Regions from separate parts of the Rhizobium sp. WW_1 genome, predicted to be linked through region 4. Evidence: predicted binding sites of a transcription regulator. Region 4 holds the regulator's gene; each other region holds the start of a gene.
The links. The regulator PhoB, encoded in region 4, activates phosphate uptake and scavenging genes when phosphate is short. The targets are predictions, from matches to a motif close to TGTCATNNANCTGTCAT.

Region 1 (7,237 bases), on a different contig from region 4:
GACGCCATCGGCAAAGCCAACGGCTGCGACCCCGAGATTGAGGAATGTTTTAGCGATCAGCGTTTCCGTACCGCCATAAAGCGGTTGGGAATGCAGGATTGCATCGCCCGGTCGTGCAAAGGTGAGAAGGGTGGTCGCGATTGCAGACATGCCGGAAGAAAACAGCGCGCCGCTTTCCGCTTTTTCATAGACAGCGAGACGATCCTCGACGATTTCGCTGTTGGGATGGTTGAAGCGCGAATAGACGAGGCCGACGCCGGTGCCCGCCGGTGGCTCGGTACGGCCGGAGACATAGTTGAAGAAATCGCGCCCGTCCTCGGCCGATTTGAAAACGAAGGTGGAGGTCAGGAAAACCGGCGGCTTGACCGCGCCCTCGGACAGTTCCGGGTCGTAGCCATAATTCAGCATCTGGGTTTCGGGATGAAGTGCGTGGTTGCCGATATGCGTTTTGGACGGATGCGGCGCGGTCATGACGGTCTCCTCAGCCAACGACACGAATTTTAGAATCGCATCATATCATCAGTTGCGGTGCCGCTTGCCATAGTCTTTGGTAGACGAGGCGGGTTCGCTTTGGCGAACCCGCCTCGTCAACATCGTCAGTAGATATCAGGCACGTACATTTCCGGCGGCACCGGCGTACGATGGTAGTCGGCGTTGCGCATGCGCTCCGGCAGGATGATTTCCGGCTTCGGCACGTTTTCGTAAGGGATCTGGCTCAGAAGATGGGCGATGCAGTTGAGGCGCGCCTTCTTCTTGTCGACGGCGTGGACGACCCACCAGGGGGCTTCCGGAATATGGGTGCGCTCCAGCATCTCTTCCTTGGCCTTGGTGTATTCTTCCCAATGCACGCGGCTCTGCAGGTCCATCGGCGAAAGCTTCCACTGCTTCAACGGGTCCTGGATGCGCATGTTGAAACGGAATTCCTGCTCCTCGTCGGTGATCGAGAACCAGTACTTCAGAAGGATGATGCCGGAGCGGACGAGCATGCGTTCGAAATCCGGCACGGAACGGAAGAACTCTTCCAGCTCCTCCGATGAGCAGAAGCCCATGACGCGCTCGACGCCGGCGCGGTTGTACCAGCTGCGGTCGAACAGCACCATTTCGCCTGCCGTCGGCAGGTGGGCGGTATAACGCTGGAAATACCACTGATGCCGTTCGCGCTCGGTCGGTGCCGGCAGCGCGACGACGCGGCAGACGCGCGGGTTGAGACGCTGTGTGACGCGCTTGATGGCGCCGCCCTTGCCGGCGGAATCGCGACCTTCGAACAGCACGACGACCTTGAGCTTCTTGTATTGCACCCAGTCCTGCAGGCGCACCAGCTCATGCTGAAGACGGAAGAGTTCGCGGAAGTAGACCCTGCGGTCGAGGGTCGCTTCGCCTTCGCTGATGAGGCCCTCGGCGACCAGCTCATCGAGGCGATCCTCTTCGAGCTGCATTTCCAGCTCTTCGTCGAAGCTGTCGACGATCTCATCCTTGATGCGGCTGAGCGGGTCCTGGTTTTCTTCGGTCATTATGCGCCTCCTGCTCTGTTTTCATATTAGTGCTGCAGCCCTGAAGCCGCAGAAAGCCGGCACGTTGCTCGAGCATGTGCCGGCTGCGACTTCGGCATTATTCTGCGGTCCAGCCGCCGTCGACGGAAAGCGTCGTGCCGGTAATCTGCTTGGCGGCGTCGCCGCAAAGGAAGACGGCGATTGCCGCGACTTCATCGACGGTCACAAATTCCTTCGTCGGCTGGGCGGCCAAAAGCACGTCATGCTTGACCTGCTCTTCCGTCATGTTGCGGGCCTTCATGGTCTCGGGGATCTGCTTCTCGACGAGCGGCGTCCAGACATAGCCGGGCGCTATGGAGTTGACCGTCACGCCGTTCTGTGCGGCTTCGAGAGCAATGGTCTTTGTAAGACCGGTAATACCGTGCTTGGCGGAAACATAGGCAGACTTGAATGGCGAGGCGACGAGCGCATGCGCCGAGGACGTGTTGATGATGCGGCCCCATTTGCGCGCCTTCATGCCGGGAATGGCGGCCTTGATGGCGTAGAAGGCGGCAAGCAGGTTGATGCGGATGATCGCTTCCCATTTGTCGTCGGGAAACTCTTCGATCGGGGCAACGAACTGGATGCCGGCATTGTTGACGAGAATATCGAGGCTACCGAAAGCTTCCTCGGCTTCATGCACCATGGCGGTAACTTCCTCGCCATTCATCATGTTGGCGCCGGAGTAGCGGCACTTTACGCCGAAATCAGCTTCGATGGCGGCGCGTTCCTTCTCGATCGCATCGGCATCGCCGAGGCCGTTGATCGTCACATTCGCACCCTCGGCTGCAAAGGCGCGGGCAATCGCAAGCCCGATGCCGCTCGTCGAACCGGTGACCAGTGCATTCTTCGAAGTCAACGAACCCATAATGCTACTCCCGCAATCGCTATGACATGGTTGAGTAAAGGGAAATGCTCAAGCTGGGCGCACACTGCCAGCCTGATATGTCGCTTTGATTACAGTGGCGATGGGGCCTCTTGCCGCAACCGTTCGGCGCCTGACACTTCACTGTCATGCAACCGTGCAAATTTCCGCTCCGGCGCCCGGCGGTTTTCTCTAGCGACGGACAATATGATGAAGGTCGAAGACATCCTCAAGCATGCCTATGCAATGCCGCTGACCAATCCCTCCTATCCGCCCGGACCCTACAGGTTCTTCGATCGAGAATATATCATCATCACCTACCGCACCTCGCGCGAAGCGCTTGAGGCGGTCGTGCCCGCACCGCTCGAAATCGACGAGCCGCTGGTGAAATACGAATTCATCCGCATGCCCGATTCCACCGGCTTCGGCGATTATACCGAGACCGGGCAGGTCATCCCGGTCACCTATCGCGGGCAGAAGGGCGGCTACGTCCACTCCATGTATCTTGACGACGATGCGCCGATCACCGGCGGTCGCGAGATCTGGGGTTTCCCGAAGAAGCTTGCCAGCCCGAAGATCGTCAACGAGGGCGAGGTCATTGTCGGCACGCTGCATTACGGCAGCGTTCTCTGCGCCACGGGGACGATGGGCTACAAGCACAAGCCGGTCGATCAAGGGCCGCTTCTCTCTGTTCTTTCGGAGCCCAATTTCCTGATCAAGATCGTGCCGCATGTCGATGCCACCCCGCGCATCTGCGAGCTGGTGCGCTACTACCTGACGGATATCACCATCAAGGAAGCATGGACCTCGCCAGCCGCTCTCGATCTCAGGCCGCATGTCATGGCCGATGTCGCGCGGTTGCCGGTCCTCGAAGTGGTTTCCGCCGTGCATTTTACCGCCGATCTGACGCTCGGGCTGGGTGAAGTCGTTCACGACTACCTCGCTGAGCGTCGGTAAGCGGCTGCCTTATTGTTAGATGATACTGGAGACGGACCGTGCTTGAACGAAACGCCAAGGCTGCAGCCCCGACCATTTCTGAAATAGCCGCGCAATATGATCGTGTCGCTCTGGTGTTTCAGGGTGGCGGGGCGCTCGGCGCCTATCAGGCCGGTGTCTACCAGGCGTTGGCCGACGCCGGCTGTGAGCCCACCTGGCTTTCGGGCGTCTCGATCGGCGCGGTCAACGCGGCGATCATCGCCGGCAATGAGCCGAGCCGGCGCCTGCAGCGTCTGGAGCAGTTCTGGCAAATCATCTCCGGCCGCAAGATCTGGGCCTATACGCCGGAAGGCGACTTTTTCCGCGATATCCGTAACCGCACCAGCTCTTGGATGACGATGACGATGGGCCAGCCCGGCTTCTTCAAGCCGCGCTTTCCAAATCCCTGGCTCGAACTGCCGGGTGCCGAAGGCGCGACCAGCTTCTACGATTCGTCCGAGCTGAAGAAGACGCTGGAGATGCTGATCGACTTCGACGTGCTCAACGATGGCAAGAAGCGTTTCAGCGTCGGCGCCGTCAATGTGCGCACCGGCAACTTCGTCTATTTCGACACCGACAACATCCGCATCGGCCCCGAGCACATCATGGCAAGCGGCGCCCTGCCGCCCGCCTTGCCGTCCATTCGTATCGAAGGCGAATATTATTGGGACGGCGGCATCGTTTCCAACACGCCGCTGCAATATCTGCTCGATCAGGAAGAAGACCGCAGCTCGCTCGTCTTCCAGGTGGATCTGTTCAGCGCCCGCGGCGTCCTGCCGCGCAGCATGCCGGATGTGCTGTCACGCCATAAAGACATCATGTATTCGAGCCGCACGCGGCAGAACACCGACAATTTCAAGCGCATCCACGGGCTGAAGATGAAGCTGCTCGGTGCGTTGAAGCGGGTGCCGAAGGACCAGCTGACGCCTGAAGAGGAAGAGCTGATCGCGGATTATTCTAATGCCGGCGTCGTCAACATCGTGCATCTGATCTATCAGCATAAGAGCTACGAAGGCCACGCCAAGGACTATGAGTTCTCCGGCACTTCGATGCGCGAGCATTGGGACATGGGACTTGAAGACACCAAGCGCACGCTGCGTCACAGCGAATGGCTGCTGCCACCCTTTAGTGACGATGCCGTCGCGATCCATGATCTGCACCGCGAAGATCCGGTTTGAGCCGGCAGACGAAAGGCGGCTGGATTTCAGGGTTGATTAGGCCGGCGCGAGCGTTGCAAGCTCCGGCTTTCGCACGACGGTCTCAACTCTGCTTTAGCCGGTGCCGATGAGCCGCCTGTTTGGCGCGATTGCCGCACATCGCCATGCTGCACCAGCGCCTGCGATGACCGCGCGTGTGGTCGACGAAAAGTAGGGTGCAAGCATGGCCCTCGCAGGCTTTCACATCGGAGAAGTCCTCCGTGCAGACGAAGCGCCCCAGCGTCTCCCCGATCGGCAATAGCAACGCCTCGGGCGAGCGCCATTTCCGCATCGGACGAAAAGCAAACTCGCCGCTTTCATCCCGCTGATCAGCAACGATCCGGCCGAAGCCTTCATCACGTTCCAACAGGCGGTTTAACGGCTCCAACTCGCTCAAGGCATCCGATGCCAGTGGCTTTCCCTTGCGGGCAAGCACGAAAGCCCTGAACCATTCACGCAGGCTTCTTGCCTGATCGGCGACCTTGTCGAGTTCGCCGGGCAGCGCCTGCTCACGCATGGCGACAAGCGTTTCTCGCGGCACCAGTTCGGCCTGTTCCAGCCAGCGCAGCAAACCCTCTCCATCGCTAAGCCAGTCGATCGGCGTGTCCACAGGCGTTGCGACCGAATTGAGGAAATCCAGTCCCGGCGCGTCGCCGACAAAGATGGCGGGTGAATGGTTGTCCATGGACTACTCCTGTTCGGGCCGGCGGCGATGCCGAACGGCCGCTCGAAAGCACAGCGCCTATATAACCTATCAAATGCCACTTGACAAGTTACGCACATCGGACGTAACCCTATAGATGTTATTTAAACGGTTACTGCCTTCAAGGCGCGAGGAGAAAACTCATGTCGTCGCAAAATGCAGATATTGTTCTTGTTCATGGTGCCTGGGCGGATGGGTCGGGCTGGGCAAAGGTGATCGCGCCATTGACCGCCGCCGGCTTTTCGGTAGCCGCCGCTCCACTGCCGTTGACCTCCTTTGCCGAGGATATCGCCGCGCTGGATCGCACCTTGGAGCGAACGGAAAAGCCGGTGGTCCTGGTTGGACACGCCTATGCCGGCGCCGTCATCGCCGCCGTCTCAAGCGAAAGGGTCAAGGCGCTGGTCTATGTCGCGGCGCTTGCTCCGGATGAAGGGGAAACGGTCGCAGATGTCTTCTATCGCGGTGAGCCGCATCCGCAGGCACCGAAACTGGCGCCCGATAGCAACGGGCTGATCTACCTCCCGCAGAATGCATTCGCCACAGCCTTTGCCCAGAATGCCAAGGCTGACGAGCTTGCAGTTCTCGCCGCTTCGCAGCGGCCAATCTCGCCGGCGTGTATTACCGTCCCCGTCGGACGTCCGCTCTGGAAAGATCGTCCCGCCTGGTTCCTGATTGCCGAGGAAGACCGAATGATCCGCGGCGACAACCAGCGTTTCATGGCGGCGCGGATGAAGGCGGAGCAGCGCTCCATCCCGGTTGATCACATGCCGATGGTTACGGCGCCGTCTGTCGTTGTCGACATTATTCGAGCTGCGGCGACCACGATCTGAATCCTCAATCTGTAACTCTAAAAATCTAATCAGGAAGGTTATGAAAGGACCTTATCATGACTGACATCAGCTATCGCACCGTCAATGTTGAAGGCGTCAAGATTTTCTATCGCGAGGCAGGCTCGCCAGGCGCGCCCAAGCTCCTGCTGCTGCATGGCTTCCCGAGCTCCAGCCATATGTATCGCGATCTCATTCCGCTGCTTGCCGACCGCTATCACATCGTCGCGCCCGATCTTCCCGGCTTCGGTCAGTCCGATGCGCCGAAGGGTAGCAACAGCTTTGACAGCATCGCCGAGACAATCGACCGCTTCACGGAAATTGTCGGCTTCGATCGCTATGCCGTTTATGTCTTTGACTACGGTGCGCCGACAGGGTTCCGGCTGGCGGTGAAGCATCCCGAACGGATCACGGCCATCATCTCGCAGAATGGTAATGCCTATGAAGAGGGTCTGGGCGACGAGTGGAGCCCGATCCAGGCTTACTGGCGCGAACCTTCCGAGGAAAACCGCAATGCGCTGAAGGCGGCATTCACGCCCGAAGCAACGGCGTGGCAATACACGCACGGCGTTCCCGATGTCTCCAAGGTTTCTCCGGACGGCTATTCGCTTGACAGTTTCTATCTGGCGCGGCCGGGAGCGGAGACGATACAGCTCGATCTCTTCGGTGACTACAAGAGCAATGTCGCGCTCTATCCGACGTTCCAGAATTACTTCCGCACCCACAAGCCGCGATTGCTGGCGGTATGGGGCAAGCACGATCCCTTCTTCGTGCCGCCGGGCGCAGAGGCCTATCGCAGGGATATTCCCGAAGCAATCGTCAAGTTCCTGGATACCGGCCATTTTGCCCTGGAGACCCATGCGGCTGAGATCGCGGACGAAATCCGCGCTTTCCTCGGTTGATGTCGAGCCCGGCCGCGTCGGCGATTGGCGGGTGCGGCCGGGCAACATTCTCCAAGCGGCATTTTTTGAAAAAGGAGGAATATCATGTCGGACAGAGTGGCTATTGTTACCGGTGCCAGCCAAGGTATCGGACGTGCGACCGCCATCCGCCTTGCACGGGATTTTGATGCACTGGTGCTGGTCGCCCGCAACAGGGGCAAGCTGGAGGAGACGGCCAAGGCGGTGGAGGCGGCGGGCAGC
Region 2 (7,237 bases), 490 kb from region 4:
CCACGCATGATTTTCAGCGAAGACGATCAAACCTTTCGAAATCATGCAGCAGCGCGTCCCCGGAGACTGGCGCCATGACCGACATTTCCTCGACCACTTCCCAAGCCAAGCCGCGCTCGACGCTTACCCTCATCATCTGGGTATCGCTGCTCCTGCTCTTGACCGCCCTCCTCATCGGCCTCGGCACCTGGCAGGTGGAGCGGCGGCACTGGAAGCTGGACTTGATCGCCAAGGTCGATGCGCGCGTACACGCTCCCGCTGTCCCCGCTCCCGGCCCGGTACAATGGGCCGATATCACGGCGGAAAACTCGGAATACAAGCATGTGCAGGCAAGCGGCACTTTCCTCAATGACAAGGAAGCGCAGGTCTATGCCTCAACCGCGCTAGGTGCAGGCTATTGGGTGCTGACGCCATTGAAGCTCGCGGACGGCACGATCGTCATCATTAACCGTGGCTTTGTGCCGACCGAAAAGCGCAATCCATCGACGCGCCCGGAAGGTGAGATCGCCGGTGAGACCACCGTTACCGGCCTGCTCAGGATCAACGAGCCGAAGGGTACATTACTGCGCTCGAACGTGCCGGCGGACGAGCGCTGGTACTCGCGCGACGTGACCGCCATCGCCGAGACCCGCGGACTGCAGAGCGTGGCGCCCTATTTCATCGATGCCGACGATACGAAGAACCCGGGCGGATTGCCAGTCGGAGGGCTGACGCAGATCACGTTCCACAACAGCCATCTGGTCTATGCCATCACCTGGTATGGGCTGGCGATCATGACACTCGGCATGGCCGGATTTCTCGTCTATTCCGAACGGCGGCGGGCAAAGACAGCTCGCTGATCCCCGAGCATTTCCGGCTTCAAGGAAGCCGCAGAAATGCTCTATCTGATCGCCTTCACGCCGTCGCAAAACTGCTTCGCGGCCGTGTGGGAACCGCCCTAGATCGTCATCTTCGGGAAGCGAAGCAGCCAGCGCCGACCGTCACTCGTCATTTCGACAATCCCGAACGGCTCGACATCGACTGACCAGAATGCAGCAGGCGGCGCCTGAAGGGCCTGCAGAACGGCGGCGCGAATGACGCTCGCATGGGTAATGACGACGATATGGCCACTATCCTCTATGTGGTTTCCCATCCATTCGCCGACACGCTTCATGACTGCCGACAAGGCTTCGCCGCCATGCGGCGCCACCGACGTATCCGTCATCCATAGAGCCAGGGAATCCGCATCCCTTTCATGCAGCTCGGCAAGCGATTGGCCCCGCCAATCGCCATAGTCGCATTCGCGCAAGGCGACATCCGGGATGGCATCGAGGCCAAGCACCACGGCCGTCTGACGGGCACGCAGGGCCGGGCTGCTCCATACGCGATCGATCGCCCCGAGCCCGAAGGACAGCGATTGAGCCTGCTGTGTTGCCTTCGCCTCCAGCGGTTCGTCATCGGGAAAGCATCCGTTCCGATTGGCTTGTGTCGCCCCATGGCAAATCCAACTCAAACGCGTTTTCATGACACTCCCCAATTCCATCCCCTGACGCGCTCTTGTCGCGATTTTGCATCGCATTGGCGCTTGATTGACAACTGTCTTTACAAATAGATATAAACTTGCAGCTGCGGGTGTGGAAGCCGGTGGAATCCCGGTGCGGTCGCGCCACTGTAATCGAAGGCGGAAGTTTCACCCTCGAGAGCCAGACCCTTCCCGCAAGAACCCTTCCGCAAATGGAACGCGCTTTTCTTAAAGAGGGAAATACAATGTCCGACACGACTTTCGCCCCGACAGCGATTCCACAGCCGATTCCGCTCGGCCAGATCCTCCCCTGGGCCATTTTCGCCGGCCTGCTGATGCTGCTGGCGATCTATTTCGTTGGCGCAGAAGAAGGCGCGACTTCGCTCATCTCCGGCATGTATGTGCATGAATTCGTGCATGACGGCCGCCATCTTCTCGGTTTCCCCTGCCACTAAGGGATCAGGCACATGGTTGGACGTCTTTTGCTCCGCGGCATGATCGTCGGAGCCCTCGCCGGCATTCTCGTTTTTGCCTTCGCCCACACCTTCGGCGAGCCGCTGGTCGATTGGGCCATCGGCTTTGAAGAAAAGGCCGCGCAGGCTGCCGGCGAAACACCGGAACCGGAAATCGTCAGTCGCGCCACACAGGCCGGCATCGGCCTCTTCACCGGTATCATGGTCTTTTCGACGGCGATCGGCGGATTGTTCGCGCTGGTCTTCTCCTACGTCTACGGTCGCGTCAGCCCTCTCGGAGCGCGCGGCACGGCAGCTCTGCTCGCAATCGCCGCTTTCGTGACGATTTCGCTCGTCCCCGACATCAAATATCCGGCAAACCCGCCGGCCGTCGGCAACCCCGACACGATCGGCGCGCGAACCGAGCTGTTCTTCATCATGATCCTCGCCTCCGTCGTCGGCATGATCGTCGCCGTGGGCTTCGGTCGCCGGCTGGCGGCGCGCTATGGTTCCTGGAACGGCGCGATCATCGCCGGTATCGGCTACATCGCCTTCATAGCGCTGATCCAATATCTGCTTCCTCCGATCAACGAAGTCCCCGAGCAATTCTCGGCCGTCGTGCTCTGGCGCTTCCGCCTCACCTCGCTCGGCATGCATGTCATCCTCTGGACGGCGCTCGGTCTCGCCTTCGGAGCCTGGGCGGAGCGCCAGCTGCCGCAGCCACGCTACGGCAATGCGGCCCTGCGCCGGGCTTAGTATGATAAATAGCTCGCGTCCCGCGCATGGCAACATGCGCGGGAGACGTTCATGGGCAAGCGGCGCGCTGCCAGCAATGTTCTGTCTCATGATTTCGGGGTTGCCCGTTTCTGTCGCCGCGCATGGCGGCGGTTCTTCCGGAAGCCAGGCCGGCATCCCGATCCCCAGTCTCACCCATGGCGAAATGGCCGTCATCGCCCCCTATTACGGGCGGATCATCTCTCTCGCCGAGAGCGCATCGGATACGGACGAAACCTTCCGTCGTCTCTTGAATTTTACCGAGATCCAGCGTGCCTATTGCCTTTGGGGCACGATGCCCGGCAGCGTTAGCGACGAAGAAAGCCCTTTCAATGAATGCTCGCACGCCTATCTTGCGGCGGCGAAAGCGGTGCTGCTGCAAATGCGAACGATGAAGGAAGAAAAGGCGCCGGTCGACGACCTCGTCTCCGATATCGACGCGGTGCTCGTGCGCAACAACCTCTCTCTGGTCCTATGCAAATTCAGCGGCGAAAACTTCAATACAGCTGATCTCATCCGGCCGAAACTTGCCGATATCGCGCTTCACGCCAAAAGCCTCGCCGCAATTTTATCGGCGGGCCTACTGATCCTTGCCGGCCTATGGCTCGGCGCACGCATATTGCGGCCGCAGATCCACCCATAGGCAAAACACCGCCGCGAGACGCGGCGGTGTTTTTGATCTCACCAGTAACGTGGGCGATCGCGCCAACGGTCATCGCGCCAACCGTCACGGTGATGGCGATGGCCGTGCCAGCCCCAGGGCGGCGGCGGTGGCGGTCTGTCATAGCCCCAGCGCCGCGGCGGCGGACCCCAGCGATTCGGGCGGCATTCGCCCCAACGCGTCAGATGCCAGCCACGACCGCAAGCATAGTCGACTTTCACAATCGGCGCCGAGGCCGCTGTCCCAACGCTCGGGATAGGCATTGCCTCTGCCGAAGATACAACCAGGCTGCCGAACAAGGCAGCGATGGCAATCACGGACGATCTCATTTTGATGGCCCTCTATCCAAGTCCCTTACAGCGGGGATTTAACCTCCCGCGGCATGAACGCCGGCTGAACCGAAAAAGGCCTTTTGGCGGCGAAATTACGATGGGTGGAGGTTCACATCCGGTGGGGAAGATGCGTCCAATTACCGGCATTTGCGCGCTTTCGCAACCTACTCGCGCGTCACGAGAGTTTCATCAAGGAGGCTTACACCAGCAATATCAATTGCCATAAAGGAGTTTGGGATGGTCGACCTCGTTTCAAACAGTGCGGAGGGGGGCAATGCCAACCATCCGATTCACGGCGCAGGCAGTTCGGCAAAATGGTTTCTTCCGATCTTCGGCGTCCTCGTGCTGGCCGGCCTTGCCTATGTCGGCTATGCCCTTGGCAGCGAGCTTGCCGATGCAGCCGCGGTTCCGTGGATCTTGCTGGGCCTCGCGCTGCTGATCGCGCTCGGCTTCGAATTCGTCAATGGCTTCCATGATACGGCCAATGCTGTCGCAACTGTCATCTACACGCGCTCGCTGCCGGCGGAATTCGCCGTCATGTGGTCCGGCGTCTTCAACTTCCTCGGCGTTCTCACCTCGTCCGGCGCCGTCGCCTTCGGCATTCTGGCGCTGCTGCCGGTGGAACTGATCCTGCAGGTCGGCTCCGGCTCCGGCCTTGCGATGGTCTTCGCCCTTTTGACCGCAGCCATCATCTGGAACCTCGGTACCTGGTATCTCGGCCTGCCGGCCTCCAGCTCGCACACGCTTGTCGGCTCCATCATCGGCGTCGGTCTTGCCAACCAGTTCCTTGCCCCTGCAGGCTCCGCGACCAGCGGTGTCGACTGGTCGCAGGCAAGCAGCGTCGGCATGTCGCTGCTGTTGTCGCCGATCATCGGCTTTGCCATGGCGGCGGTGCTGCTTCTGGTCGCCAAGGTCTTGATCCGCAACAAGGCGCTCTATGAGGCGCCGAAGGGAAATGCGCCGCCGCCACTGTGGATTCGCTGCCTGCTGATCTTCACCTGTACCGGTGTCAGCTTCGCCCACGGTTCGAACGACGGCCAGAAGGGCATGGGTCTCATCATGCTCATCCTCATCGGTCTTGTCCCGACCGCTTTCGCGCTCAACCGCACGCCCGACGTCAATTATCTCGAAGCCTACAAGGCCGCTTCGGCACAGGTCGAAACCGTGCTCGGCAAATATGTGAAGCCGGGCGTCGCCGCGCCGGCCGATCCGAAGGCTGCCGTCAGCGATGCCGTGAAGACCAAGACCTGGACGGACGCGACGACACCGGCGCTGCAGGCCTATATCCATTCGACCAGCGCCGAGATCGCCGCCTATCCAAGCGTCGAGAAGCTGCCGAACGGGCTCGTCAGCAACGTGCGCAACGACATCTACCTGATCGGTGAATCGCTGAAGCTGATCGACAAGCAGAAGCTTCTGCCGATGAGCGCCGACGACCTGAAGGCCGTGACCGACTATCACGCCGCCGTCGACCACGCGACCAAGTTCATCCCGCTCTGGGTGAAGGTCGCCGTCGCGCTGGCGCTCGGCCTCGGCACGATGGTCGGCTGGAAGCGCATCGTCGTCACCGTCGGCGAAAAGATCGGCAAGACGCATCTGACCTATGGCCAGGGTGCTGCCGCCGAAGTCGTCGCCATGCTGACGATCGGCGCTGCCGACCATCTCGGCCTGCCGGTTTCGACAACGCACGTTCTGTCCTCCGGCGTCGCCGGCACCATGGCGGCGAACGGTTCCGGCCTGCAATGGTCGACCGTGCGCAACATGCTGATGGCCTGGATCCTGACGCTGCCAGCCTCGATCGCGCTTGCCTTCGTGCTGTTCCTCGTGCTGCGCCAGGTCTTCTGAGCAGTTCCGATAAAGGCTTCAAGTCCTTGAGAGACTATGGCGCCCGCAACAGGGCGCCATTTTGTTTGCAGCGTTGCCCGGCAGGCGCGGACCCACGGCGAGCGCGGCAATGCGCTTGGGTCGATCGCGACTATCCGCGCGAATTCCACGTAACGCCGAAACCATAACGGTCAGGAACGCGGGACAGGCCTTTGCCCGAATTGCGTCAGCGCACGCCTTCCCTTCTGTTGCCGTTCGCGCCGAGGCCGGAAATCTTGGCGAGTTCCGAACGACGATTGGCGTAATTCTGCGCCACCATCGGATAGTTCGGAGCGAGCCCCCATTTCTGCCTGTATTCCTCTGGCGTCATGCCATAATGCACACGCAAATGGCGCTTCAGCGTCTTGAAGCGTTTGCCGTCCTCAAGGCAGACGATGTAATCGTTCGTTACCGATTTCTTCAGATCCACCGCCGGCACCAGATTGCTGCGGTCGACGATCGGAGCGGACGCATCCAATGTTTGCAGCGCCTCGTGAATATCCTTAATCAGCCTGGGAAGACTGTGAACGGGGATGGCATTGTGACTGACATAGGCCGAAACGATCTTCACGCAGCCATCGAACAAGGAAGGCGTCTTCGGTGGAACGTGGTCTTTTCTCTCGCTAAAAGAATCCATGATCTTTTCCCGGATCTCATTTGGTTCCTCGCGCGCCGCCCCGCTCGAATTGCATCAGGCGCAATACCCAAAGCCGGGTAGCGCGCCGTTTCGATTTGCGCCCTGTTTCAAGAGCGCGATCCCGGCTTGGTAACCGGGGCACAATGCGCCCGCATACGATGCGCGCGCAATCATAGCCGGTAGCGTTTCGCTCCGTATCCCATATCCACGGCAGCCTGCTGCCGTTCACCGGCCGAGTCCGAGAAATAGACCGCCAGCTTGTTGTAGAGGGTGACAAGCGGCATGCCGAGCATGAACGCCGTATGCGTGGGATCGCCATCGCAATGGTGCAGCGTCTGGAGAATGAGCTTGCGCTCGACATCCTCCATCGTCTGGCCGACAAGGCTGCAGACGGCGGCATCGACCGCGGCCTGCGGCAAAGGGCCGTCACCAAGATGGAGGGCGATCTCCTCGATCAATCGATTGTCACTCGCGGTTACGATGACGACGTCATCGGCATGACCGCCGAGTTCGCAGAGGACATAAAGGCCGGTCTCGGCATCTATGGTGACGCGGCCAACCGCCTCGTCGGCCTGATCGCAAACAAGAACATGCGGGTAAGCCCCGCCGACGAATGTGGCAGACAGCTCCACACCCTCATCGGAGAAAACAGTGCGAAGCCGGCTCACGAAGGCGCGCAGCAATGTCTTCGTCTTGAGCTCGCCCGCCGCCCGGGCCGCCGAGATCTGATAGGCTGAGGTGAAAGCCGGCTGCTTCATCATGTCGTCACCTGCAAGGCAGGAATGACGGGACTCCGCGAGCCAGCGACGGATATGCGCCGTGCATGGCGATTAAGGATTGCAATCATGCCCGACGGGGAGGCGGCTGGAATCTTCATCCCACCCCCCGCAAGACGGATTTCCGCTTGTGGCGCCTAAGCTGCGCCAGGGAAACCGGCCTCGACAGCAAAAAGCCCTGCACATGCGTTGCGCCCGCCTCACGCGCCGCATCGAATTGGGAGCTGGTTTCAATCCCCTC
Region 3 (7,237 bases), 460 kb from region 4:
GGCGATCGAGCCCGCCGTCGTCAAGGTCGAGTTGGCTGAGACCGCGCATGGCCCGGATCTCGATATCGACGAAAATGCTCAACTCGCCGACGGCGGCGCCGTTTCGGCCGAGGGCGCAGCCGCTTCTGTTCCGCCGGTGAAGCCGCGCGCGGCAGTCGAGGGGCTAACCGAGCCGGATACGCTCGCCAAGGCACGCGCCGCAAGCTTTGCCACCGCGCCGATCGATCATTCGAAATACGTGACCATTCGCGATATTGCTACCCTCGACCAGTGGATCGCCGATGCGCGCGAAACCGGCATCGTCGCCTTCGACACCGAAACGACGTCGCTCGATGTCATGCAGGCGGAAATCGTCGGCTTCTCGCTGGCGATCGCCGATAACCGCAATGATCCCACAGGCGCCTCCATCCGCGCCGCCTATGTCCCGCTTGCCCACAAGACCGGTGTCGGCGACCTCCTCGGCGGCGGCCTAGCCGACAATCAGATTCCGCTGCGTGATGCGCTGTCGAGATTGAAGGATCTGCTGGAGGATGCCTCCATCCTCAAGATCGCGCAGAACCTGAAATACGACTACCTGCTGATGAAGCGCTACAGCATCGAAACCAAGGCCTTCGATGATACGATGCTCCTGTCCTACGTGCTCGACGGCGGCTCCAACGCCACGCACGGCATGGATAGCCTTTCCGAACGCTGGCTCGGCCACAAGCCGATCGCCTACAAGGACGTCGCCGGCAGCGGCAAGTCCAATGTTACCTTCGATCTCGTCGATATCGACCGCGCCACGGCCTACGCCGCCGAGGATGCCGACGTCACGCTGCGTCTCTGGCTTGTGCTGAAACCACGACTTGCAGCAGAAAAACTTTCGGCAGTATACGAGCGGTTGGAGCGGCCTCTGGTGCCGGTGCTCGCCCATATGGAAGAGCGCGGCATCACCATCGACCGGCAGATCCTCTCGCGTCTTTCCGGCGAGCTGGCGCAGGGCGCCGCCGCTCTTGAGGATGAGATTTATACGTTGGCCGGCGAGCGCTTCAACATCGGTTCTCCGAAGCAGCTCGGCGATATCCTCTTCGGCAAGATGGGATTATCAGGTGGCAGCAAAACCAAGACCGGACAGTGGTCGACCTCGGCGCAGGTGCTGGAGGATCTGGCGGCAGCCGGCTTCGAACTGCCGCGCAAGATCGTCGACTGGCGCCAGCTCACCAAGCTGAAATCGACCTATACCGACGCTCTTCCGGGTTATGTCCATCCCGAGACGAAGCGCGTTCACACCTCCTATTCGCTGGCATCGACCACGACGGGACGCTTGTCTTCCTCCGAGCCTAACCTGCAGAATATTCCGGTGCGCACGGCGGAAGGCCGCAAGATCCGCACGGCCTTCATCTCGACGCCGGGCCACAAGCTCGTCTCGGCCGACTACAGCCAGATCGAACTGCGCGTGCTGGCGCATGTCGCCAACATCCCGCAGCTCAAGCAGGCTTTCGAAGACGGCATCGACATTCATGCGATGACGGCCTCCGAAATGTTCGGCGTGCCGGTCGAGGGCATGCCGAGCGAGGTTCGCCGCCGTGCCAAGGCGATCAATTTCGGCATCATCTACGGCATCTCGGCTTTCGGCCTGGCCAATCAGCTCTCGATCGAGCGCTCGGAAGCCGGCGATTACATCAAGAAGTATTTCGAGCGCTTCCCCGGCATCCGCGACTATATGGACAGCACCAAGCAGGCTGCGCGGGACAAGGGATATGTCGAGACGATCTTCGGTCGCCGCATCCATTTCCCGGAAATCCGCTCTTCCAATCCTTCCGTCCGCGCCTTCAACGAACGCGCCTCGATCAATGCGCCGATCCAGGGCTCTGCCGCCGACGTCATCCGCCGCGCCATGATCAAGATGGAGCCGGCGCTGGCCGTGGCCGGACTCGGCGATCGCGTGCGGATGTTGCTGCAGGTGCATGACGAACTGATCTTCGAAGTCGAGGATGCCGATGTCGAACGCACGACGCCGATCATCGTCTCGGTCATGGAAAACGCCGCCATGCCGGCGGTCGATATGGCCGTGCCGCTGAAGGTCGACGCCCGCGCGGCTCACAACTGGGATGAGGCGCACTGAGCGGAAGCGAGCTCGAAACAGACACGCTGGAAACGGGGCCGGAAAACATGGTGGCCATCGCCATGTCGACGCTTGGTCGCATGCCGATCTATGGCGTGCGGCAAGCCCTGCCCGAGGGCGGTAATATCAGCTGGTTTTTCTATTGTGGCGAATATTCCGACGCCACGGATTTTTACCAGCCTGTGCACACGGCGCATTTGCGTGAACTCTTGCCGGCCGTCGTCAAATACCTGCATCTTCCGGTGGGGACACGGTTCATCATAGACGATCAGGGGTATGAGGACGTGTGGCGGGCCGAATGATCTTCGATCGCCGCCACCGGGCTTACTTGCGGACCAGCGTTTCCAGCACCGAAATAATGGCGCGTTCCGCTTCGTCGAGCGTGCCGCTATTGTCGATATCGGCGACGTCGTAGCTGCCCTCAACAGTCAGCGAGCTTCTCTCCAGCCGCTTCAGCACATCCTCGCGGCTCTCGCGTCCGCGCGCCATCAGCCGCTCGGCCAGCACTTCGCGCGTGGCTGTGACGTTGATGACCTTCAGCCGCGGAAATGCCGCTTGGAAGTGATGCAGCGCCGAACGCGAGCCGTTGGCAATCACCAGATGCCCCTGTACAAGCTCATCGAAGACGTCGGCCGGAATGCCGTATTTCAGGCCATGCGCTTCCCAGGAGACGGCAAAGGCGCCGGCCTGTTCCATCGCATCGAAGTCGGCCTCGGAAACGCTTCTGTGGTCCTCGTTGCCGGCATCGCCGTCTCGGGTGATGACGCGGCGGACGAAGTGCACGTCGGGCCGGCCGGCAAAATGCTGCGCGGCCAGGTTCATCAGCGTATCCTTGCCGGCGCCGCTCGGGCCGACGACGACGGCGAGCGTGCCCGCCGTCGCATCCGCCAGACCGAGATTAGCCGGCTCGATATTGGCGTCCGCGCTCATGCGACCCGGCGTCCTTCCCGCCAGACGGAGCGCGTAACGGGTACGCCATGATCGCGGCGAACGCGCACGAGATCGGCGCGCAGGCCTTCCGCGATGCGGCCGCGGTCATTCAGGCTGACCGTCCGTGCCGGCGTCGCCGTCACCATGGCGATCGCCTGCGGCAGCGAAATGCCTTCGACTTCATCGGCGAGGATGAAGGGCGCATGCAGCAGGCTGAGCGGCACGTAGTCGGAAGAAAGCACGTCGAGGACGCCAAGCTCGGCGAGATCGCGGGCAGCAATATTGCCCGAGTGCGACTTGCCGCGCACGATGTTCGGCGCGCCCATCAGCACGCTCATGCCGGCGCCATGCGAAGCCTTGGCGGCATCGACGCTGGTCGGGAATTCCGCCAGACGAACGCCGTAATGGATGGCTTCGTCGACATGGGCGAGCGTCGCGTCGTCATGGCTGGCAACGGTGATGCCGCGCTCGGCGCAGACCTTGGAGATCACATCGCGGTTGGGGGTCGCATACTTGGCCGATTCGTCCTGCCGCTTGGCGACGAACTTGGCAAAGGCCTCATCGCTCAGGCCGCGCTTCTTCTGGTAGTAGAAGATGTATTGATCCATAGTCTGGAACTGGCGCTGGCCCGGTGCGTGGTCCATCAGCGAGACCAGACGAACATAGGGGTCTTTCTCGAAATCCTGGAAATGGTCGAGAACGTTGTCGGAAGAGACTTCGCAGCGCAGGTGGATCAGGTGATCGGCGCGCAGCCGATCTTCGCGCTGCGCCGCCTGGATGGCGTCGGCCATGTCGCGCATCTCGCCCTTTTCAAAGCCGCCGTCTTCGTCCGAGCCCATGCGCAGGCAGTCGAATACGGTCGTGATGCCGGAAGTCACGATCTGGGCATCGTGCGCCTGGATCGCGGCCGTCTTGTTCCAGCGAACGCCCGGACGGGGCGAGTAATGCGCTTCCAGATGGTCGGTGTGCAGTTCGACCAGACCGGGGATCAGAAAGTCGCCTTCCAAATCCTCGCCGATATCGGACTTGCCTTCGGAAATGGCGGCGATACGACCGTCACGGATCAGCACGGAGCCTTCGACGATCTTGTCTTCGAGGACAATGCGGGCGTTGGAAAGGACGGTTTCTTTGGTCATGTCAGGTCTTTCATATTAGGCGCCGGCCAGCGGCAGCCAGGAACGGACGGTAAAGGGAGCGCCGCGCTCTTCTTCGACGAAGATGGCGAGGCCGGAAATATCAAGCGGCTTGCCGGTATGCTCGGCGAAGCGCTCACGCAGGATTTCTTGCAGTTCGGGCTGACGTTCGGTCGGCACGCGCCCGGTGAGCGTCATGTGGAAACGGAACTCGTCGTTGACGTAAGGGTAGCCCCAGCGCAGCAAGTTGGCGCGCTGCGGTTCGGTGAGCCCCTCCGGCTTGCGCCGTGCGATGTCATGGTCGGAAAGCGGCGCGCGAAACGGCTCGAAAGTCTTGACGACGTGCGAGGCGAAATCCTGCAGCGGCTGGTAAACGGTGCCGGGCACGAGTGCGAAGAAGTGGCCGAGCTGGCCAAGCACCAGCTGCGGAATGGTGAAAGCCTTGGTCTGCGAGACGAATTCGGCGGCGACGTCGAGGAGATCGCGTTCGGTCACGGAGGATGCGAGGTCGAAGGGCGCCTTCAGCGTGGCGTGAAAGCCGTAGCGGCGCGGATCGGCCGTCAGCTCGGCATGGCCTTCGGGCAGGGGGGCCATGGCCTTGTCGGAAAAGATCTCGTTGGAAAATGCGTCGCGGCCCAGCCAGAGGGCGGCAAGCGATGTCAAAGGATCGTCTTTGGGCGGGGTGAAATAGAGAGCATAGCGCAAGGCTGCATTCCTTGGAAAAATCGGCTGCGCGGGACACTGTTGGGTGATTTGCGACAAACCGCAAGAGCAGCAAGACAGCAACGACCTGAATCCGGCTAAAGCCGGCTTGGCCACTACGGCCTTGCCGGCCTGCGCTACCGGATTCCCGTGACAGAATGATGATGCGGAACGACTTTTTACCGTTCTTTTTTATTTCACCCGCGTACCCATCAGGCGCGAGCGCAAGGCGTTGGATGCGGCGTCGAACAGGAAGACCACGATGAGGATCAGCAGCACCATATAGGCGACGTTTTCCCAGTTGGCGTTGGTGCGCATTGCTTCCCAAAGCTTGAGGCCGATGCCGCCCGCGCCGACGGCGCCGATGATCGTCGCGCCGCGCACATTCGATTCCCACTGGTAGAGCGTCTGGCTGACGATCACGGGCACGATCTGCGGCATGATGCCATAGCGATGCACCAGAATGGTTGGTGCGCCAGTGGACTTCACGCCTTCGCGCGGCTTGTTGTCGATATTCTCAAGGCCTTCGGAATAAAGTTTGCCGAGCGTGCCGGTCTCCGTGAGGAAGATCGCGCCGCTGCCCGCGAGCGGGCCGGGGCCGAAGGCGCGGGTCAGGAACAGCGCCCAGATCAGCATGTCCACCGAGCGCAGGAAATCGAAGAAGCGCTTGAGGATCTGGTTGACGAGCCGGCTCGGCGTGATGTTGCGAGCCGCCAGGAAGGCCAGTGGGAAGGCGGCGATCGATCCGAGCAGCGTGCCGAGGAAGGCCATGACGATGGTCTGGAACAGCTTGGTCCAGACGTCGCCATGCTGCCATGCACCATTGTTCCAGACGTTGTCGAAGGCGAGCGACAGATTGGATTGCGTGGGGTCGAGCCGCGGCCCTGAGACGATCAGCCCGATCACTTCACTCGCCGGCTTGTCGAAGAAGGGCGAATGCGTGTCGAAGACGAAGTTTGCCCAGCCGAGGAAACGCTTGCGGATCTTCACGCGGTCGGTGGAAATGCTGGCATCGCCGGCAAAGCCGAGATTGACCAGGATATTGTCGTCGTAGACGGTCATCCAGGTCGGGACCGGCTGAGAACCGACGAGCTTCGGCATGTCGCCGCTGATATCGATCGGTATCGTGATGCCGTGCGCCGTGACGATGGCCTGCGTCTTCGTCACCGTTACAGTGCGGCTCGTGCCGCTGACGGAAACGGTCATGCTGCCATCCGGATTGGTCGTGACCCAATCCGGGTTCGGGTTGTCGCCGAGCGGCGAGAAGCGCGGATATTTGATGCTGATCTTGTCGCCGGAGACGCGGAACTCCGGCTGCACGTCATAGCTGATCCATTCGCTGAGATAGATGCCGACGCGCTCCCAATGCGCTTCCGAAATGACTTTCGGCAGGTCGAAGAACCAGACGGCATAGATGCCATAGAGGATGACGCCGATGAACATCATCAGCGCGCCGAAGCGCTGGCGAAAGGACCGGTGAAGGACCTCCGGGTAACGCGCTTCGATTTCCTGCATACGGCCGGCGTCGATGACGGACATGGATAACCTCAATGCTGCAAAAGGAAGGCATGTTCGCCGACGAGACGGCGGCGGAGCCATGCGGAAAACTGGTCGACGGCGATGATCGTCACGAAGAGCAGCAGCACCAGCGCCATGGTCTTGGCGCCGAAGCCGCGCGAGATCGAAAGCTTCAGCTCCTCGCCGATACCGCCGCCGCCGACGGCGCCGATGATGGTGGAGGCGCGGACGTTGATCTCGAGACGCAGCAGTGCGTAGGAGGCGAAATTCGGCATGACCTGCGGCAGGGCGGCGAAACGCACGCGCTCGGTCCAGCTCGCGCCAACGGCGCGCATGCCTTCGTCCGACTTCATGTCGATATTCTCGACGACCTCGTAGAACAGCTTGCCGAGCGCGCCGATCGTGTGCAGGCCGACCGCGATGATGGCGGCGATCGGGCCGATCGACAGGATCGCCGAAAACAGGCCGGCGATGACGATTTCCGGAAAGGCGCGCAGGAATTCCATGATGCGCTTCGTCACCAGTCGGATCGGATTGGAAGGCGACATGTTGCGCGCGGCAAAAAAGGCCATGGGCACTGCGAAGACGAAGCCGATGATGGTCGAAACCAGCGCCACGTTGATCGTGATGATCATCAGCTCGAAATATTCGGGGATGTAGAAATCGCCCCATACATAGACGCGGCCGAGCGGGAAGTTGAATTCTTCGCCGCCGGCGCCATTCGCGCCATTCGGGCTCGGCAGGTCGAAGAGCGCCCGGTAGACGTCGCTCCAGTCCTTGGGGATGAGCCAGCTCAGGAAGTCGAAGAGATGCGGCAGCCGCTCGAAGAAGTGGCCGGCATTGCTTTCGT
Region 4 (7,237 bases):
ATCACCGATATGAACGGCATGGTGGATGAAGTCACGGGTCCCGGCGTCGTCGGCGAGCAGCCGCACCTGAAACCCGGCGATACCTACGAGTATTCTTCCGGCTGTCCGCTGGACACGCCGTCAGGCATGATGTTCGGCCATTACCAGATGGAAACGGATGACGGGGAACTCTTCCATGTCAAGATCCCCGCCTTCTCTCTGGATACACCGAACCTTTTGCGTACGCTGAACTGAGCCAGCGCAACCGGCGGGATCAGGCCGCTTCTATTTCAGCCACTTCGAAGCGATAGGTCGTCGAGCAGAACTCGCAGGTCACGGCGATCTCGCCATTCTCCTGACTGGCCTCGATTTCCTCGGCCGTAAAGCCCTTCAACACGCCCTTCAGCTTGTCACGCGAGCAGGAACAGCGATCGTAGACGGCCTTCGGCTCATAGACGCGCACGCCGCGTTCATGGAAGAGGCGATAGAGAAGACGCTCGGTGCCGACCTGCGGGTCCGTCAGCTCATCGGCATCGATGGTTTCCACCAGGCTGCGCGCTTCCGCCCAGGCATCGTCCTCGACATGGTCGCGCGCGCCGGTATCGCCGTCGCCGCCGTGAATATCCGGATGGCGCATGCGTTCCGGCGCTTCGGGCAGGAACTGCGCAATCAGGCCGCCGGCGCGCCAGCGGTGACGCGGCTTGCCGTTCTCATCGCGGTCGAAGAGCTCTGCAGCCCCCAGACGCACACGCGTCGGGATCTGTTCCGATTGACGGAAATAGGTGCCGGCAATCTCCTCGAGAGAAGCGCCGTCGAGCGCGACGATGCCCTGGTAGGGCTGCGTGAAACGGCCCTGATCGATGGTGAAGGCAAGCACGCCCTTACCAAGCAGTTGCTCGGGCTCGGTCCGGCCTTCGGCGACCGCCTTTGCCAATGCCTCTTCATCGAAGCGGGCATAGGCGCGGACATTTTCCGGCGTCGAGAAATCGGCGACCAGAAGATCGACCGGACCGTCGCCCTTGGTCTGCACGGTGAACTTGCCCTCGAACTTCAGCGAGGTGCCGAGCAGGACAGTGAGGACGATGGCCTCGGCCAGAAGGCGCGCGACCGGCGTCGGATAGTCGTGCCGGGCGAGGATCGCATCCAGCAGCGGACCGAGCTGCACGGCGCGGCCGCGCACGTCCAGACCTTCCACCTGGAAGGGAACGACGTGATCGTCACCAGCGAAATCGAACTGACCCAGCGAGGCTGCATTTTCGGCCATTGCTTTACTCCTACTGCGCCCGCGCCCTCAAGACGCGGCTTCATATCCTCAGATCGCGCCCAGGCACCAAGCAAGAATCGACTTTTGCGCATGAAGGCGGTTTTCCGCCTCATCGAAGACAACGGATTGCGGACCGTCGATCACCTCGTCCGTCACTTCCTCTCCGCGATGGGCGGGCAGGCAATGCATGAACAACGCGTCTTTGCCGGCCTGTGCCATCAAAGCCTTGTTGACCTGATAGGGCTGGAAGACGTTGTGACCGCGTGCCCGGTGCTCCTGATTCATGGAAACCCAGGTATCGGTTACCACGCAATCGACGCCGGCGACCGCACGGTCTGCATCATGCGAGAGCATGATTTCGGCGCCCTCGTTGCGGGCCCAGTTCAGATAGTGATCCTTGGGCTCGGAACCAAGGGGTACGGCCATATTCATGCGATAGCCGAAGCGCGCCGCACCTTCGATCAGCGAATGCAGCACGTTGTTGCCATCGCCCGTCCAGGCAACGGTCTTGCCCTTGATCGGGCCGCGATGCTCTTCGAAGGTCATGATGTCGGCCATGATCTGGCAGGGATGGGTATCATCGGTCAACGCATTGATGACTGGAACGGTCGCATGTTCCGCCAGCTCCAGCAGGCGCGAATGGTCTGTCGTGCGGATCATGATGGCATCGACATAGCGCGACAGCACCTTCGCCGTGTCGCCGATCGTCTCGGCGCGGCCAAGCTGCATTTCGGTGCCGGAGAGGAACAGCGTCTCGCCGCCAAGCTGACGCATGCCGACATCGAAGGAGACGCGGGTTCGAGTGGATGGCTTCTCGAAGATCATCGCCAGCATCTTGCCGGCCAGCGGCTTGTCGGCCGTGCCGGCCTTCAGCGCGTTCTTTCGCACGATCGCGTCATCGATGATGTTGCGCAGATCGGCGGCCGGAACGGCAGAGAGGTCGAGAAAGTGTTTCGGAGAAGCCATGTCCTTACCTGTACTCCAGAAAAAACAATAACGCCCGCGTGGGGCAGGAACGCCCCGATTGCGGGCGTTGAGTTCAAGCCGATTTTTTGGTGCGGGCAATACGCGCACGTTCGGCCGCACGCTCGAGACGAGCGAGACCTTCGCGTGCCTCCTCAGCCGTCACGACCAGCGGCGGCAGCAGGCGGATGACGTTGTCGCCGGCCGGCACGCCAAGCAGATGCTCGGCGCGGATCGCCTGCAGCAGATCCGCCTGCGGAATGGCCGCCTTGATGCCGAGCATCAGGCCTTCGCCGCGTACGTCCTCGATGATATCGGGGAAGCGATCCTTGAGCGAGGCGAGCCCCTGGCGGAACACCAGCGCGATATCGCGCACATGCTGCAGGAAACCCTCTGCCAGCACGATGTCGAGGACGGCGTTGCCGACTGCCATAGCCAGCGGATTGCCGCCATAGGTCGATCCATGCGTGCCCGCCTTCATGCCCGAAGCGGCTTCCGCCGTCGCAAGGCAGGCACCGAGCGGGAAACCGCCACCGATACCCTTGGCGACCGCCATGATATCGGGCTTGATGCCAGCCCATTCATGGGCAAAGAGCTTGCCCGTGCGGCCGACGCCGCATTGGACTTCATCGAGGATCAGCAGCATGCCGTGCTCGTCGCAGATCTCACGCAGCCCGCGCAGGAATTCGTTGGTCGCCGGACGGATGCCGCCCTCGCCCTGCACCGGCTCGATCAGGATCGCGGCCGTCGCGTCGGTGATGGCAGCACGCACCGCATCGAGATCGCCGAACTGAACCTGATCGAAGCCCGGCGCCTTCGGGCCGAAGCCCTCGATATATTTCTCCTGACCGCCGGCGGCGATGGTCGCGATGGTGCGGCCGTGGAAGGCGCCTTCGAAGGTGATGATATGGAACTTTTCAGGATGCCCCTTGGCAAACTGATAGCGCCGCGCCGTCTTGATGGCGCATTCCAGCGCTTCCGCACCCGAGTTGGTGAAGAAGACCTTGTCGGCGAACGTCGCTTCCGTCAGCCGCTTCGACAGCTTCTCCTGGCCAGGCACCTCATAGAGGTTGGACAGATGCCAGACCTTGTCGGCCTGCGCCTTCAATTCGGCGACGAGATGGGGATGCGCATGGCCGAGCGAGTTGACAGCAACGCCGGCGGCGAAATCGAGGTAGCGCTCACCGCTTTCCGTGACCAGCCAGACGCCCTCGCCTCGCTCGAACCGCAGTGGAGCGCGCATGTAGGTGTCATAAAGCGGCGTGGTCTCGGCCATGGCCATATCTCCTCGATCACAACTTTAAGGACCGATCGCTTCGGCTTGATGAAACGGGTCCGAAAAAATCAAAAATGCCGCCTTGCGGCGGCCCGGGCACTATTGATGTTTTGCACCGCGATGTCAACAAAACTGGCGCTTTGGCAGGTGCGAGAAAGCGCTTGCGGGCAAAAGAGATGGGTTCGACGGCGGCTATTGCAGAAATGCCACGCCCGGACAGCAAGTTGGGGAAAACCTCGAAATCGATTCCTCAAGATTCCGCCGACTCTTGTCACGGAGTCAGCCTCACACTAGGTTAAAAAGCAATTGCTAGACTGCATGCGGCGGAACTAGTCACCACAATTTTAGAGCGTTTCGTGCCTCGTTCCCATCCGAGGCAATGGTGAGGGATTCTGCCATCGGAAACGCGACAGCGGAGACAGGGCATGAATTGGACAGACGAACGCGTCGAGAAGCTGAAGAAGCTATGGTCCGAAGGATTGAGCGCCAGCCAGATCGCTGCGCAGCTCGGTGGCGTGAGCCGTAATGCCGTCATCGGCAAGGTGCATCGCCTGAACCTTCCCGGCCGAGCGAAGGCGGGCGGCACGACAACCGCAGCGCGCACGCCGAAGCGCAGCGCTGCCGCACCTCGCCCCGCCAGTTTCGGCTCGCGCGTTGCAACCCGTACGGTCGTCACCCGCCAGCAGGGCGCAACCATGCTGAAGGAAGAGATCGAGGTCGATTCCGTCAACGAAATTCAGTATCGCCCGGCTGCAAATGTCGTCGTTCCGATCTCCCGTCGCCTCGGCCTGACGGAACTGACGGAGCGCACCTGCAAGTGGCCGGTCGGCGACCCGCTGAAGGATGATTTCCACTTCTGCGGCAACGACAGCCCGGATTCGTCGCCCTATTGCACCTATCACCAGCGCCTGGCCTACCAGCCGGTGCATGACCGCCGGCGCAACAACAACGGCTGAAATCCAACGCAAGACAAAGAGAAACGGGCCCCTCGAGGCCCGTTTTCTTTTTCCGCCGCTATGTCGATGCCTGAGCGGCTAACCGCTCAGGCTTCCATGGAATAGCCCGCGCCGCGAACGGTGCGGATGACATCCTGCATATTGGAGAAATTCAGCGCCTTGCGCAGGCGGCCGACATGGACGTCGACGGTGCGTTCGTCGACATAGATGTCGTGTCCCCATACGCCGTCGAGCAGCTGCGAGCGCGAGAAGACGCGGCCCGGCGAGGACATCAGGAATTCCAAAAGGCGGAATTCCGTCGGCCCCAGCCGCACTTCGCGGCTCTTGCGATGGACGCGATGCGTCTCGCGGTCCAGCTCGATATCGCCGCAACGCAGCACCGTGGAGAGAACCTCCGGACGGGCGCGCCGCAGCATCGCCTTGACGCGGGCCATCAGCTCCGGCGTCGAGAACGGCTTGACGACGTAATCGTCCGCGCCGGTCGAAAGCCCGCGCACGCGCTCGCTTTCCTCGCCGCGGGCCGTCAGCATGATGATCGGCAGGCGCTCCGTCTCCGGCCGCATACGCAGCCGGCGGCAGAGCTCGATGCCGGATACACCGGGGAGCATCCAGTCGAGGATCAGAAGATCCGGGATGCGCTCCTGGAGACGCAACTCGGCTTCATCGCCTCTGAGGATGGTGTCAACCTCGAAGCCCTCGGCCTCGAGGTTGTAGCGCAGCAGAACGCTGAGCGCTTCCTCGTCTTCTACAACAGCAACTCTTGGAACCATGCGCCTATGGTCTCCCTTCTTCGCTTCCAGATTATTCCGTCACCGCGCCGACGGTATTGGCGGTATCGTCCTTCGGGCGCTCGCCTTCGGGCTGAGCACCCGTCGCCATGTAATAGATCGTCTCGGCGATGTTGGTGGCATGGTCGCCGATGCGCTCGATGTTCTTGGCGCAGAAGAGAAGATGCGTGCAGGTGGTGATGTTGCGCGGATCTTCCATCATGTAGGTCAGCATCTCGCGGAAGAGCGAGGTGTACATCGCGTCGATTTCCTCGTCGCGTTCGCGGATCGACACAGCCTTGTCCGGCGAGCGGGTGGCGTAGACGTCCAGAACTTCCTTGAGCTGGCTCAGAGCCAGTTCGGAGAGGTGCTCGATGCCGCGGGCGAGACGGCGCGGAACGCCCGTGCCCTGCACCGCGATGACGCGCTTGGCTGTGTTCTTGCCGAGATCACCGACACGCTCCAGATCGGAGGCGATGCGGATCGAGCCCATGATTTCGCGAAGGTCGGCGGCCATCGGCTGACGGCGGGCGATGGTGACGATCGCCTTGTCGCCGACTTCGCGTTCGGCATGATCGAGGATGACGTCGTCGGAGATGACCTTCTGTGCAAGAGCGGTGTCACTGTTGACCAGTGCGCGTACGCTGTCGCTGACCATCTGCTCGGCCAAGCCGCCCATTTCCGCAATGCGGCGCGTCAGGAACTTCAGGTCTTCGTCGTAGGCAGAGAGAATGTGAGTGGAGACCATTTTTCTATCCTCAAGGTGAACTGTGTGAAATGTGCCGCGCGCCTGACATCATCAACCAAAACGGCCCATGATGTAATCCTGCGTGCGGAAATCGTCGGGATTGGTGAACATCTTATCGGTGTCGTTCTCCTCGACCAGATGGCCGAGGTGGAACATTGCGGTACGTTGCGAAACGCGGGCTGCCTGCTGCATGGAATGCGTCACGATGACGATGGTGAAGTTTTCCCGAAGCTCGTGGATGAGATCCTCGACCTTGGCGGTTGCGATTGGATCGAGCGCCGAGCACGGCTCGTCCATCAGGATGACTTCCGGGCTGACGGCAACGGCGCGGGCGATGCACAGGCGCTGCTGCTGGCCGCCCGACAGGCTCGTGCCGGCGTCGTGGAGCCGATCCTTCACCTCGCCCCATAGACCGGCTTTCTGCAGGCTGGTTTCGACGATATGCTCGAGATCGGCTTTCGAACGATGCAGGCCGTGGATGCGCGGGCCATAGGCGACATTCTCGTAGATCGACTTCGGAAACGGATTCGGCTTCTGAAAGACCATGCCGACGCGCGCGCGCAATTCCACCACGTCGATGCTGTTGTCGTAGACATCCTGGTCGTCGAGCGTGATCTTGCCGGTGACGCGGCAGGTCTCGATCGTATCGTTCATGCGGTTGAGGCAGCGCAGGAAAGTGGACTTGCCGCAGCCGGAGGGGCCGATCAGTGCCGTCACCGTATTGGCACGGATCTTCAGATTGACATCGAAGAGCGCACGCTTGTCGCCATAGAAAACCGAAACGTCCTGGCCGATCATCTTGTAGGGGATCGTCATCATCTTCCTGGTCAATGCTCTTTCGCTTGCGGCTTCCGTCATCATGTTCATTTTCCGGCCCTCCCCTACCAGCGCCGCTCGAAACGGCGGCGCAGCAAGATCGCGCCGATATTCATCGCGACAAGGAAAAAGAGCAGGACGATGATGGCACCGGACGTTCTCTCGACGAAGGCACGCTCGGCTTCGCTTGCCCACATATAGATCTGCACCGGCAGCGCCGTCGAAGGATCGAGGGGCGATGCCGGATAGTTGGCGACGAACGCGACCATGCCGATCAGGAGCAGCGGCGCGGTTTCGCCGAGGGCATGCGCCAGCCCGAGGATCGTGCCCGTCAGAATGCCGGGCATGGCAAGCGGCAGCACATGATGGAAGACCATCTGCATCCGCGAAGCGCCGAGACCGAGCGCCGCGCTGCGGATCGACGGCGGCACGGCGCGCAGCGCCGAACGCGTGGCGATGATGATCATC

Region 1: a site for PhoB is predicted at 2,475-2,491, ahead of BJ928_RS08430 (acetoacetate decarboxylase). Genes of this name have one in related genera too.
Region 2: a site for PhoB is predicted at 3,894-3,910, ahead of BJ928_RS07380 (inorganic phosphate transporter). Genes of this name have one in related genera too.
Region 3: a site for PhoB is predicted at 5,020-5,036, ahead of BJ928_RS07240 (DUF1045 domain-containing protein). Genes of this name have one in related genera too.

Annotation. Positions count from the first base shown of each region.
Region 1 is NZ_RAIN01000002.1:212,666-219,902, forward strand. It holds gene BJ928_RS08415 (cystathionine gamma-synthase family protein) at 1-471, opposite strand, end outside; gene ppk2 (polyphosphate kinase 2) at 597-1,511, opposite strand; gene BJ928_RS08425 (3-hydroxybutyrate dehydrogenase) at 1,609-2,397, opposite strand; gene BJ928_RS08430 (acetoacetate decarboxylase) at 2,605-3,351, shown strand; gene BJ928_RS08435 (patatin-like phospholipase family protein) at 3,390-4,547, shown strand; gene BJ928_RS08440 (ABATE domain-containing protein) at 4,630-5,250, opposite strand; gene BJ928_RS08445 (alpha/beta hydrolase) at 5,412-6,098, shown strand; gene BJ928_RS08450 (alpha/beta hydrolase) at 6,155-6,997, shown strand; gene BJ928_RS08455 (SDR family oxidoreductase) at 7,082-7,237, shown strand, end outside.
Region 2 is NZ_RAIN01000001.1:1,515,693-1,522,929, forward strand. It holds gene BJ928_RS07350 (SURF1 family protein) at 75-839, shown strand; gene BJ928_RS07355 (histidine phosphatase family protein) at 938-1,504, opposite strand; cobalamin riboswitch at 1,616-1,688, shown strand; gene BJ928_RS07360 (CbtB domain-containing protein) at 1,747-1,956, shown strand; gene BJ928_RS07365 (CbtA family protein) at 1,969-2,709, shown strand; gene BJ928_RS07370 (hypothetical protein) at 2,810-3,370, shown strand; gene BJ928_RS39295 (hypothetical protein) at 3,409-3,717, opposite strand; gene BJ928_RS07380 (inorganic phosphate transporter) at 3,958-5,565, shown strand; gene BJ928_RS07385 (MucR family transcriptional regulator) at 5,771-6,220, opposite strand; gene BJ928_RS07390 (helix-turn-helix domain-containing protein) at 6,391-6,981, opposite strand; gene BJ928_RS07395 (EAL domain-containing protein) at 7,094-7,237, opposite strand, start outside.
Region 3 is NZ_RAIN01000001.1:1,487,016-1,494,252, reverse strand. It holds gene polA (DNA polymerase I) at 1-2,104, shown strand, start outside; gene BJ928_RS07255 (hypothetical protein) at 2,152-2,406, shown strand; gene phnN (phosphonate metabolism protein/1,5-bisphosphokinase (PRPP-forming) PhnN) at 2,429-3,034, opposite strand; gene BJ928_RS07245 (alpha-D-ribose 1-methylphosphonate 5-triphosphate diphosphatase) at 3,031-4,170, opposite strand; gene BJ928_RS07240 (DUF1045 domain-containing protein) at 4,186-4,872, opposite strand; gene phnE (phosphonate ABC transporter, permease protein PhnE) at 5,062-6,408, opposite strand; gene phnE (phosphonate ABC transporter, permease protein PhnE) at 6,417-7,237, opposite strand, start outside.
Region 4 is NZ_RAIN01000001.1:1,027,046-1,034,282, forward strand. It holds gene apaG (Co2+/Mg2+ efflux protein ApaG) at 1-234, shown strand, start outside; gene BJ928_RS04855 (Hsp33 family molecular chaperone) at 254-1,243, opposite strand; gene argF (ornithine carbamoyltransferase) at 1,292-2,209, opposite strand; gene BJ928_RS04865 (aspartate aminotransferase family protein) at 2,283-3,482, opposite strand; gene BJ928_RS04875 (GcrA family cell cycle regulator) at 3,908-4,438, shown strand; gene phoB (phosphate regulon transcriptional regulator PhoB) at 4,525-5,208, opposite strand; gene phoU (phosphate signaling complex protein PhoU) at 5,240-5,953, opposite strand; gene pstB (phosphate ABC transporter ATP-binding protein PstB) at 6,005-6,820, opposite strand; gene pstA (phosphate ABC transporter permease PstA) at 6,835-7,237, opposite strand, start outside.